One region of the Planococcus maritimus genome, then DNA from elsewhere that is predicted to be linked to it. Evidence: predicted binding sites of a transcription regulator. Region 1 holds the regulator's gene; each other region holds the start of a gene.
What was found. Region 1 encodes Rex, which represses fermentation and respiration genes when NADH is low (regulators of the CRP and FNR family bind a similar motif). Its sites were predicted from a motif close to TTGTGAAATATTTCACAA; they were not measured.
Positions count from the first base shown of each region.

Region 2: a site for Rex is predicted at 1,641-1,658, ahead of BBI11_RS15545 (cytochrome C oxidase subunit II). Genes of this name have one in related genera too.
Region 3: a site for Rex is predicted at 1,083-1,100, ahead of BBI11_RS12965 (AtpZ/AtpI family protein). Genes of this name have one in related genera too.

Region 1 covers NZ_CP016538.2:545,069-548,347, forward strand. Annotated here, with positions in the region: gene BBI11_RS02900 (ABC-F family ATP-binding cassette domain-containing protein) at 1-1,602, opposite strand, end outside; gene BBI11_RS02905 (redox-sensing transcriptional repressor Rex) at 1,733-2,365, shown strand; gene BBI11_RS02910 (twin-arginine translocase TatA/TatE family subunit) at 2,456-2,659, shown strand; gene tatC (twin-arginine translocase subunit TatC) at 2,680-3,279, shown strand, end outside.
Region 2 covers NZ_CP016538.2:3,140,094-3,143,372, reverse strand. Annotated here, with positions in the region: gene BBI11_RS15550 (Crp/Fnr family transcriptional regulator) at 1-593, shown strand, start outside; gene BBI11_RS15545 (cytochrome C oxidase subunit II) at 1,680-1,841, shown strand; gene BBI11_RS15540 (cytochrome c oxidase subunit II) at 1,859-2,326, shown strand; gene BBI11_RS15535 (b(o/a)3-type cytochrome-c oxidase subunit 1) at 2,328-3,279, shown strand, end outside.
Region 3 covers NZ_CP016538.2:2,606,521-2,609,799, reverse strand. Annotated here, with positions in the region: gene wecB (non-hydrolyzing UDP-N-acetylglucosamine 2-epimerase) at 1-630, shown strand, start outside; gene BBI11_RS12965 (AtpZ/AtpI family protein) at 1,255-1,476, shown strand; gene BBI11_RS12960 (ATP synthase subunit I) at 1,480-1,851, shown strand; gene atpB (F0F1 ATP synthase subunit A) at 1,880-2,590, shown strand; gene atpE (F0F1 ATP synthase subunit C) at 2,649-2,861, shown strand; gene atpF (F0F1 ATP synthase subunit B) at 3,127-3,279, shown strand, end outside.

The DNA.
Region 1 (3,279 bases):
CTCGACATAATAATCGTAGTCACCCAAGTACTCGGTAGTGCCGCCAGTAGATAGTTCCACCACTTTTGTGGCGATCCGGTTCATGAAATAGCGGTCATGGGAAACAAATAACAGTGTGCCGGGATAGTCGATCAAGGCGTTCTCGAGCACTTCTTTGCTGTCGAGGTCCAAATGGTTGGTCGGCTCATCCAGCAACAGTACATTGGCTTTTTGCATCATCAACTTGGCGAGTGCCACGCGGGCCTTTTCGCCGCCGGATAAAGTCGATACCGGCTTTAGCACATCGTCTCCAGTGAAGAGGAAACGACCGAGAATGCCGCGAATGTCTTTTTCGTTCACGTGAGGGTAATCGTCCCATAATTCGTTGAGAACGAGTTTATTGCCCTTTAAGTTGGCTTGTTCCTGGTCGTAATAGCCAAATTGGATGCCGGTGCCGTAATGGATCTCGCCTGCGAGTGCCGGCAATTCTTTCATAATGGTTTTAAGCAGTGTCGATTTGCCGACACCGTTCGGTCCGACGAGCGCCAAGCTTTCAGTACGGTAGAGTTTCAACGCGACGTTGTTCGACACGGCTTGATTGTGGTAGCCGACCGATAAGGACTGAATGTTCAACACGTCGTTGCCGCTTTGCTTTAGGATATCAAAGCCAAAACGGGCCGATTTTTCGTCGCCTTCAGGAGCTTCCATCCAATCGGTTTTCTCAAGCACACGCCGCCTGCTTTGCGCCATTTTGGTCGTGGAGGCGCGAACTAGATTGCGGGCCACATAATCTTCGAGTTTGGCTTTTTCGCCTTGCTCTTTTTCGTAATGTTTGCGGTCAAGTTCGTATTGCTTCGCTTTTTCGCTCAAATAGCGGCTGTAGTTGCCGGTATATTTCCGAACCTTCTTGCGCGACACTTCGTAGACGAGCGTGACGACTTGGTCCAGGAAATAACGGTCATGCGATACGATGAGCAAGGCACCCGGATAATTTTTCAAATAGTTTTCAAGCCAGCTCAAGGTTTCGATGTCCAAGTGGTTGGTCGGCTCATCGAGAATCAATAGCTGAGGCTTGGCAAGCAGAAGCTTCGCCAGCATGAGGCGGGTTTTCTGGCCGCCTGATAGGGAAGTGATTTTCTTTTCGTAGTCTTCCGGATAAAACTTCATGCCGTGCAACACCGCGCGTGTGTCAGCTTCAAACTGATAGCCACCGGCGTCTTTGAAATTGGTTTGCAACAAGTCGTATTCCTGCATGACTTTGGCGTTGCGTTCTGCGTCGTTGTAGATGTCCGGGTCAGCCATATCGGCTTCGAGTTTGCGCAGCTGAGCTTCTTGCTCACGAAAATGGACAAAGATCTTCATCATTTCCTGCCACACAGTGGCATCAGAATTCAAGTCGGTTTGTTGTTCCAAATAGCCGATTGTCAGATCTTTCGGCATGATTAAGTCGCCGCTGTCATAGGACATTTCCCCAGCGATGATTTTTAGCAATGTGGATTTCCCGGCACCGTTGCGGCCAACAAGTGCGACCCGGTCGCGGTGCTGGACTTCGAGTTTGGCGCCTGAGATGATTTCCTCGGCACCGAATGATTTATGGATTTGATTGACTTGCAATACGATCATTAAGGTCACCTCTATTCCTCTTAAGTGTAGCTGATGGGACTGCGCTTCGCAATCGGGCAAGCCTTTACATATCAAGGTCCGTCATGTAAGATTGATACGATTTGACAACAGTTCAGAAGGAAGCGATCCCATGCTTGACGAATCCCACAAAATCCCGCAAGCAACAACGAAGCGGCTGCCCTTGTATTACCGATTTCTCCAGAATTTCGCCAATGCCGGACAGAAACGCATCTCCTCTCAGGAGTTGAGCGAAGCGATGAAAATCGATTCCGCGACCATTCGCCGCGACTTTTCCCATCTCGGTGCGCTCGGCAAAAAAGGTTACGGTTATGAGGTCCAAGAGCTTTTAGCGTTTTTCCGTAAGACGCTAGACCAGGACGAAGCGACCAATGTCGCCTTGATCGGTGTCGGAAGCCTCGGCAGCGCGTTTTTAAAATACAATTTCCACCGCAATCACAACACGAAAATCATCCTGGCCTTTGATACGAATAGTCCGCCAGAAGGCAAAACCATTAGTGGCATCGATACGTACCATCCGGATTTGATTGAAGAAAAGATCAAGCAATATGGTGTGGAAGTGGTTATCTTGACGGTGCCGTCGCGTTCGGCACAGGAAGTGACCGACCGACTCGCTGAGACTGACATTAAAGGCATTTTGAACTTCACGCCGGTGCGCATTTCCGTGCCGGAACATATCCGCGTGCAGACGATCGATTTATCGGTCGAGCTGCAGACCTTGATCTACCAAATCAAGCATGATTAACATAAAACCTTCACATTTGAACGGCCATTGCAAATAGCCAAAAGGCCTTGTTTCATGTACACTAGAAGCATACTACAGGAGGTGTCTGATATGGCTCCAGGTCCACTAAGTTTGATCATCATCGGGATTGTCGCCTTGCTGATTTTCGGCCCGAAAAAATTGCCGGAACTAGGTAAAGCATTCGGTTCTTCCTTGCGCGAATTCAAAAACGCTACAAAAGGATTGGCTGATGACGATGACGATGACAAACCAGCAAAGAAAAACGATCTAGATAAGAAAGACGAGCACAAGTAACACGATAGGATGTTTGTCCGATGAACCAACAAAATGAAATGACAGTAGTTGAACATATAGGTGAACTCAGAAAACGGCTGACCTTAATAGTCGTTTTCTTTCTGTTGGCGCTCATTGTGGGATTTTTTCTCGCGGAGCCACTGATTCGTTATTTGCAGTTCAGTGAAGAAGCCCGAAACCTGACTTTGAATGCGTTCAAGATTACCGATCCAATTAAGATTTATATGCAAGTCATGATGATTTTGGCTTTGATCATCACGTCTCCCCTGATCATGTACCAATTCTGGGCATTCATCAGTCCGGGGTTATCGGACCGGGAACGGAAAGTGACGCTTGGGTATATCCCGTTTTCTGTGTCGCTGTTCATCGGCGGCATCGCTTTCTCGTATTTGGTGCTGTTCCCGTATGTTATTGGGTTCATGCTCAATATATCGGAGAGCCTGGATATCCAGGAAACGATCGGGATCAATGAATATTTCCAGTTTTTGTTCCAGATTACCTTGCCGTTCGGCTTTATCTTCCAGCTGCCGGTATTGATGCTATTTTTGACACGACTCGGCATTTTGACGCCGATGTTGATGACAAAATACCGGAAATACGCGTATTTGGTGCTGGTCACG
Region 2 (3,279 bases), 690 kb from region 1:
GGGAGGCGGTCAAAGGTCTCTATATTCTCCGTTCCGGAAAAGTACAGATCGGAAAAGTCACTCCGGACGGCCGGGAACTGGCGTTGAAAATTTGCGGCACTGGGCAAATGGTCGGCGAGATTACTGTGTTCGCAGAAGGGGCAACATATTTGCTGGACGCCCGTGCGCTGACTCATACCTACTGTTTGAAAATTCCTGTCGAAGAACTAGAGTGGTCGCTTGAAAAAGACCCTGCGCTTGCGATGGCATTTATGAAGTGGATGGGCATTGATCAGCAGAAAACCCAGACGCGCTTCCGGGATTTGATGCTTCATGGCAAAAAAGGAGCTTTGTATTCGACCTTAATTCGCCTCGGCAACAGCTACGGTCTAGAAGCAGACGGAGGCTTGTTGATCGACATCTCGCTGACGAACCAGGAGTTGGCAAACTTCTGTGGCATGAGCCGCGAAATGGTCAACCGGATGCTTAGTGACCTGCGCAAACAAGGAACCGTCGGCATGAAGAACGGTAAAATTATCCTGTACAACATTCCCAAACTGAAATTCGACATCGATTGTGAAGAATGCCCGATCTACCTCTGCAAAATCGACTAATTGCAAAGTCTGCCGTAACGGCAGGCTTTTTGTGTGCTCTGGTAATTTCAGTTTCTACTCCTTCAGAGTGTGGTGCAAGGGGGTTGTTTAGCTGAATCGATAAGAGCAATGAAAGAAAAAGCTTCCGCTTTTCGACTTCGTTGCAGGGGGCTGCTTGGGGCTCACAGGATGCGAGTCATGCAGCTGATGCGACAGGACGTCGCGCTTTCAGCTGCCCGTATATGGGACGGGTGTTGAGCCAATGAGCTGCAAAGATCGCAGCTCATTTGTCTCGCCAGCCCGCGCGGTCCCTCAGGCGTCATCCCCTTCCACTCCGTCTTTATATTTAGATTGAAAGATAATTTCTTCAATCCACTCATTATTAGATGTGAAAATGCGTCATATTTTATAGTTTAAGTCGTTTTAATCGCAGGAAACGTGGTAGTTAATTCTTAGAAGTAAGCCCATGTGTACCAGATACTTTACCCGGGAAGCGATTCCCCCGCTAGCCGGCAACTGAATAAAGACGCAGATCTGATTAAACACATCAGTCTCAATGAAATCTCTCAGCCGCCGAGCGTAAAGAGGTGAGCCGATACAGTAAGACAAGTGTTCTTCTTGGCTTACAGTGAGAGGCCAACCCAAAGCCCGGCGGCGACTCCTAATATGAAGCTTCAACAGAACAAGGAAACAATGCCACTCGCAAACCCTCGTTATCCTCAAACACGTCTAATCCAGGAAGCGATTCCCACGCTAGCCGGCAATTGCATATTGAAGCAGATCTGATTAAACACATCAGTCTCAATGAAATCTCTCAGCCGCCGAGCGTAAAGGGGTGAGCCGACACAGTAAGACAAGTGTTCTTCTTGGCTTACAGTGAGAGGCCAACCCAAAGCCCGGCGGCGACTACCAACATGAAACTTCAATAGAACAGGGAAACAACACCACACACAAACCCCAGCTATCTCCGCCATTCATTCCAACAAATAGCAACTTCCAAAAGCCTGCCGACTCGCAGGCTTTCTTTTTTTGGCAAAAATATGAACAGCTTAAAATAAAACTAGCTAGATGTGATTTATGTCACAGCTAAACCGAAACTTAGGTCCTATGCTAAAGGAAACAGCAAAAAGCAAAGAGGTGGAGAAAGTGGATAAGAAGCAATCGGATCATGAGGTCAACTTGAAGGGGACACTCATCAGCGTATTCTTCGTCGGCGTCGTTATTGTTGCCATGTGGGTTGCCGTCTATTTGATGTACGTAGCGAGATAGAAAAGGAGAGATTCATCATGCATTTCCATAAATACGAGAAAATTTGGCTCAGTTTCGGCATCGTCTCACTCATCGTCTTTTTGAGCGTCGTCGGCGTCAGTGCATTTTCGCAAAATCACACGCCGTCCGGGGGAATGGACACCATCGACCCAGAGAAAGTGAACGAAACCGCTCCATTCGATAACCCAGGCGTGACGCAATTGGACGAAGATACTTACCAAGTAGCAATCGTCGCACTGGCTTTCGGCTACAACGCACCGGACTTGCGAGTGCCGGCCGGCAAAGAAATCATTTTTAAAGTCACCAGCACAGATGTCGTGCACAGCTTTACGATCGATAACACGAAAGTCAATATGATGGTCGTTCCCGGGCGGATCACGACCAAATCTTACACATTTGAAGAACCTGGCAAGTATTTGATTCTATGCAACGAATACTGTGGCACTGGCCACCATATGATGTCTACGGAAATTGAGGTGTACTGACATGATTGCCCAACCAGAACGTAAAATCGCTTTATGGCATTTAGGTGTTGCTTATACCGCATTTTTAATCGGCACGCTCATGGGCGTCTTGCAAGTCTTTATCCGCAATGATGCTCTCCAGCTTCCTGCTTGGCTTGATTATTACCAAATTCTTACCGCGCACGGTGTCTTGCTTGCACTTATTTATACGACCTTTTTCATCTTCGCCTTCTTTATTACCGGTATGAGCAAAAGCCTCGGCAGCTTCGGCCCGAAAGTCCGCCTGTTCTCATGGATTGGCTTGTGGGTAACGCTTCTCGGGACAATTATGGCTACAGTGCTGATCATCGCTGGGGAAGCTTCAGTTCTTTATACCTTTTATGCCCCGCTGAAAGCGAACGGTTTTTATTATGTTGGCTTGGCACTCGTCATCGTTGGCACATGGATTTCGAGTTTTGCTTTGGTCGGCCACTATATGGTGTGGCGCCGCAACCATAAAGGGCAACTGAGCCCCTTGTTTGCCTTTATGACGGTTACGACCATCATTTTGTGGATCATCGCCTGTCTCGGAGTGGTGGCGACCGTATTGTTTCAATACATCCCATGGGCATTCGGTTGGACGGATACGATCAATGTGGAATTGAGCCGTTCGCTGTTCTGGTATTTCGGCCACCCGCTTGTGTATTTCTGGCTGCTTCCGGCGTACATTGCCTGGTATACGATCGTGCCGAAACTGCTTGGCGTGAAAGTGTTTAGTGATTCCTTGGCGCGTCTTGCGTTCGTCTTGTTCATCTTATTCTCGATTCCGGTTGGGTTTCATCACCAATTGACAGAACCGGGCATCTCGAACTTCTGGAAGTTCTTGCAGGTTGTCTTGACGTTCATGGTCATCGTGCCGTCGCTCATGACCGCATTCTCGATGTTTGCGACTTTTGAAATTTCAGGGCGCCAAAAAGGCGGCACCGGTTTGTTCG
Region 3 (3,279 bases), 1.2 Mb from region 1:
GAGAACAAAAAAGAAGAAACCATCTATATTACAGGCAATACGGCTATCGATGCTTTGCAGACGACAGTCCGTGACAATTACCATCACCCAGTGCTCGATCAAATCGGTGATGACCGCATGATCTTGTTAACTGCCCATCGCCGTGAAAATCTTGGCGAGCCGATGCGCAATATGTTCCGTGCCATCAAGCGCTTGACTGAAGAGCATGATGACATTCAAGTCGTGTACCCAGTTCACATGAATCCGGCTGTCCGCGAAGTCGCGGACGAAGTGCTCGGGCGCGACCCGCGCATCCACTTGATCGAACCGCTCGAAGTCTTGGATTTCCATAACTTCGCAGCCCAGTCTTATTTCATCCTGACTGATTCGGGCGGAGTGCAAGAAGAAGCGCCGTCTCTTGGGAAGCCGGTCTTGGTGTTGCGTGATACAACGGAACGTCCAGAAGGCATCGATGCAGGCACTTTGAAACTTGCCGGTACGGACGAAGAAACAATCTACCGCCTAGGCAAGGAATTGCTGACAGATGCATCCGCCTATGAAGCGATGTCGCAAGCATCGAACCCATACGGCGACGGAAAAGCATCCCAGCGGATCGTCGAAGCATTGCATAAGTATTTCGGCGAGTTGTAGGGAGTAGAGGGAGTCGGAGGGCTCACAGGATGTGAGTCAGCTAAGCATTGCGACAGGACGTCGCGTTCTTAGCTTAGCTTCTGCTTTCGGCTGCCTCCGCTTTTCTTTGTGTCTAGCTCGAGCGCCTAGCTCCTCGGGTCATAAGCCGTTCCAGCATTGCGGCAAAGGGCGCCGCATTGCTGATCCGTCTTATGCCTGTCGGAGGGCCACAGGATGTGGGTCAGCTAAGCGTTGCGACAGGACGTCGCGCACTTAGCTTAGCTTCCGCCATCAGGCGCTCTCGCTTTTCTTGGTGTCTAGCTCCAGCAGCCAGACCCTCGAGGTCACAAGCCACTTTGCTTATGCGGCAAAAGGCGCCGCGTCAGCAAATCGTCTTGTGCTTGTCGGGTCTAAATGGCTGCCTCCGCTTTTCTTGTAACAAATTTGTCAATCATATGTCGGTGGGATATCGCTTGTGAAGTTTTTCACTACATGCAATTGACATGATTTTGCCCCTATTGTATGCTTACAAAGGGTCTGCATGAGAGGGTTTTCATACATAATGGATGTGCTATTGAAAGCCAGATGCGACTGCTCTTTTATGGGCGTGAATATCAAATCATTATGAATTTCGAGGGGTTTATCATGCACCCGAAAAAAAGTCCCTTACAAGCAATGGCGATTTATTCCGTCATTCTCTCACAACTTGTCGGGTCCGTACTAATCGGGGTCTTTACAGGGATGTGGCTTGATGAGCAATTCGGAACCGCCCCGCTCTTTTTGATCATCTGCCTATTTACCGGCCTGAGTGCTGGGGTATGGGCGATGCTTCAGACCGTCCGAAAATTCGAATCAGGAGACATGTGAACAATGGATGGACTTCAAGAGATCTACAAAAGATTGAAGAGGCTGATGTATTTCATTCTCGCAGCGTTCGTTTTAGGGTGGGGGGTCACTCCTTATCCAGAAGTATTCGCTGGCCTAATCGTCGGATCTCTGTTCGGCATTTATAATATGTGGATCTTGGTTCGGAGAATGGAAAAATTCGACCGGGCGGTAGAAGAAGGCTCAAAAGTCCGTTCTCTTGGAACGGCATTACGGTTTGCATCAGGTGTAGCAGTTGTGGCGATTGCAATATTGTTCGCTGAGCACATACACTTGGTCAGTGCGGTAATCGGGTTGATGATCCCATATGGTCTCCTTTTAGTGGAGCGGATCGTTTATCACATGAAACACCATTAAAGAAAGTGGAAAGAGAGGTGAATTTATCGTGGATCACGGCGCTCCAATGCTCGAGGTGTTCGGAATTTGGTTCAACCTTTCGAACGTTATGATGCTACTTGTAGCCGCTCTTATTGTGTTCCTTATCGCATTCTTTGCTACCCGTAACTTGAAGCTGAAGCCGACTGGCATGCAGAACTTCATGGAATGGGTCATGGACTTTGTTAAAGGAATCATTAAAAGCAATATGGACTGGCGGGATGGTGGACGATTCCATGTTCTTGGAATTACGCTGATTATGTTCATCTTTGTATCGAACATGCTCGGGCTCCCATTTGCTGTCGTCGTCAACGGAGACCTTTGGTGGAAATCACCAACAGCGGATCCAGTGGTGACAATGACATTGGCTGCAACAATCATCATCTTGAGCCATTATTATGGTATTAAGCTGAAAGGCTTGAAAGGCTACAGTTCAGATTTCCTGAAACCGATGCCGTTCTTGTTCCCGCTTAAAATCATTGAGGAATTTGCAAATACGCTGACACTCGGTCTGCGTCTTTACGGTAACATCTACGCTGGTGAGATTTTGCTTACATTGTTGGCAGGTCTTGCTTCAGCAAGTATCTTCGGATTTGTCGGTGCAATCTTGCCGATGATGGCATGGCAAGGATTCTCGATCTTTATCGGGGCTATCCAAGCGTTTATTTTCGTTATGTTAACGATGGTTTATTTATCGCATAAAGTCAGCGAAGACCATTGAGTATAAACTGCCTTCGGGCAAAACAAAAAAACAATCATCCTGAGGAGGACATTTTAAAATGGGTTTATTAGCAGCAGCAATTGCAGTAGGACTAGCAGCACTAGGTGCAGGTATCGGTAACGGACTTATCGTTTCAAAAACAGTTGAAGGTATCGCTCGCCAGCCAGAAGCACGCGGCGTTCTTCAAACAACAATGTTTATCGGTGTAGCTTTGGTAGAGGCATTGCCGATCATCGCCGTAGTTATCGCGTTCATCGTAATGAACCGTTAATAAAGAAAAGCGAAAGTGCCTGTTCAGCTCTGACAGGCATAAGGCGAACCAGCGAAGAGGCGTACTTTGCCGCATAGCTGGGTTGACTTATGTCCCGAAGAGCTAGGCACAGCAATTTATGAGTAAAAAGCTAAATGGCGAGAATGCTCCGGCATGTTTTTCGCCATTTATGCTTGTATGATGCATTTTGGATTTCGACAGCACATCTAACGATTTATATAATAGAAGAAAAGTATTTTAGGCTCTTGAAGGGAGTGAAACAATCGTGTTTTTTGATCACCTCGTACTCGGTGCAACCGGGGAGTTTTTGAATATTGGAGACATCATCGCAACATTGGTCATCTTTTTGCTCCTAATGGCCCTGTTGAAGAAATTTGCTTGGGGTCCGTTGATGGGCGTTATGCAGCAGCGTGAAGAT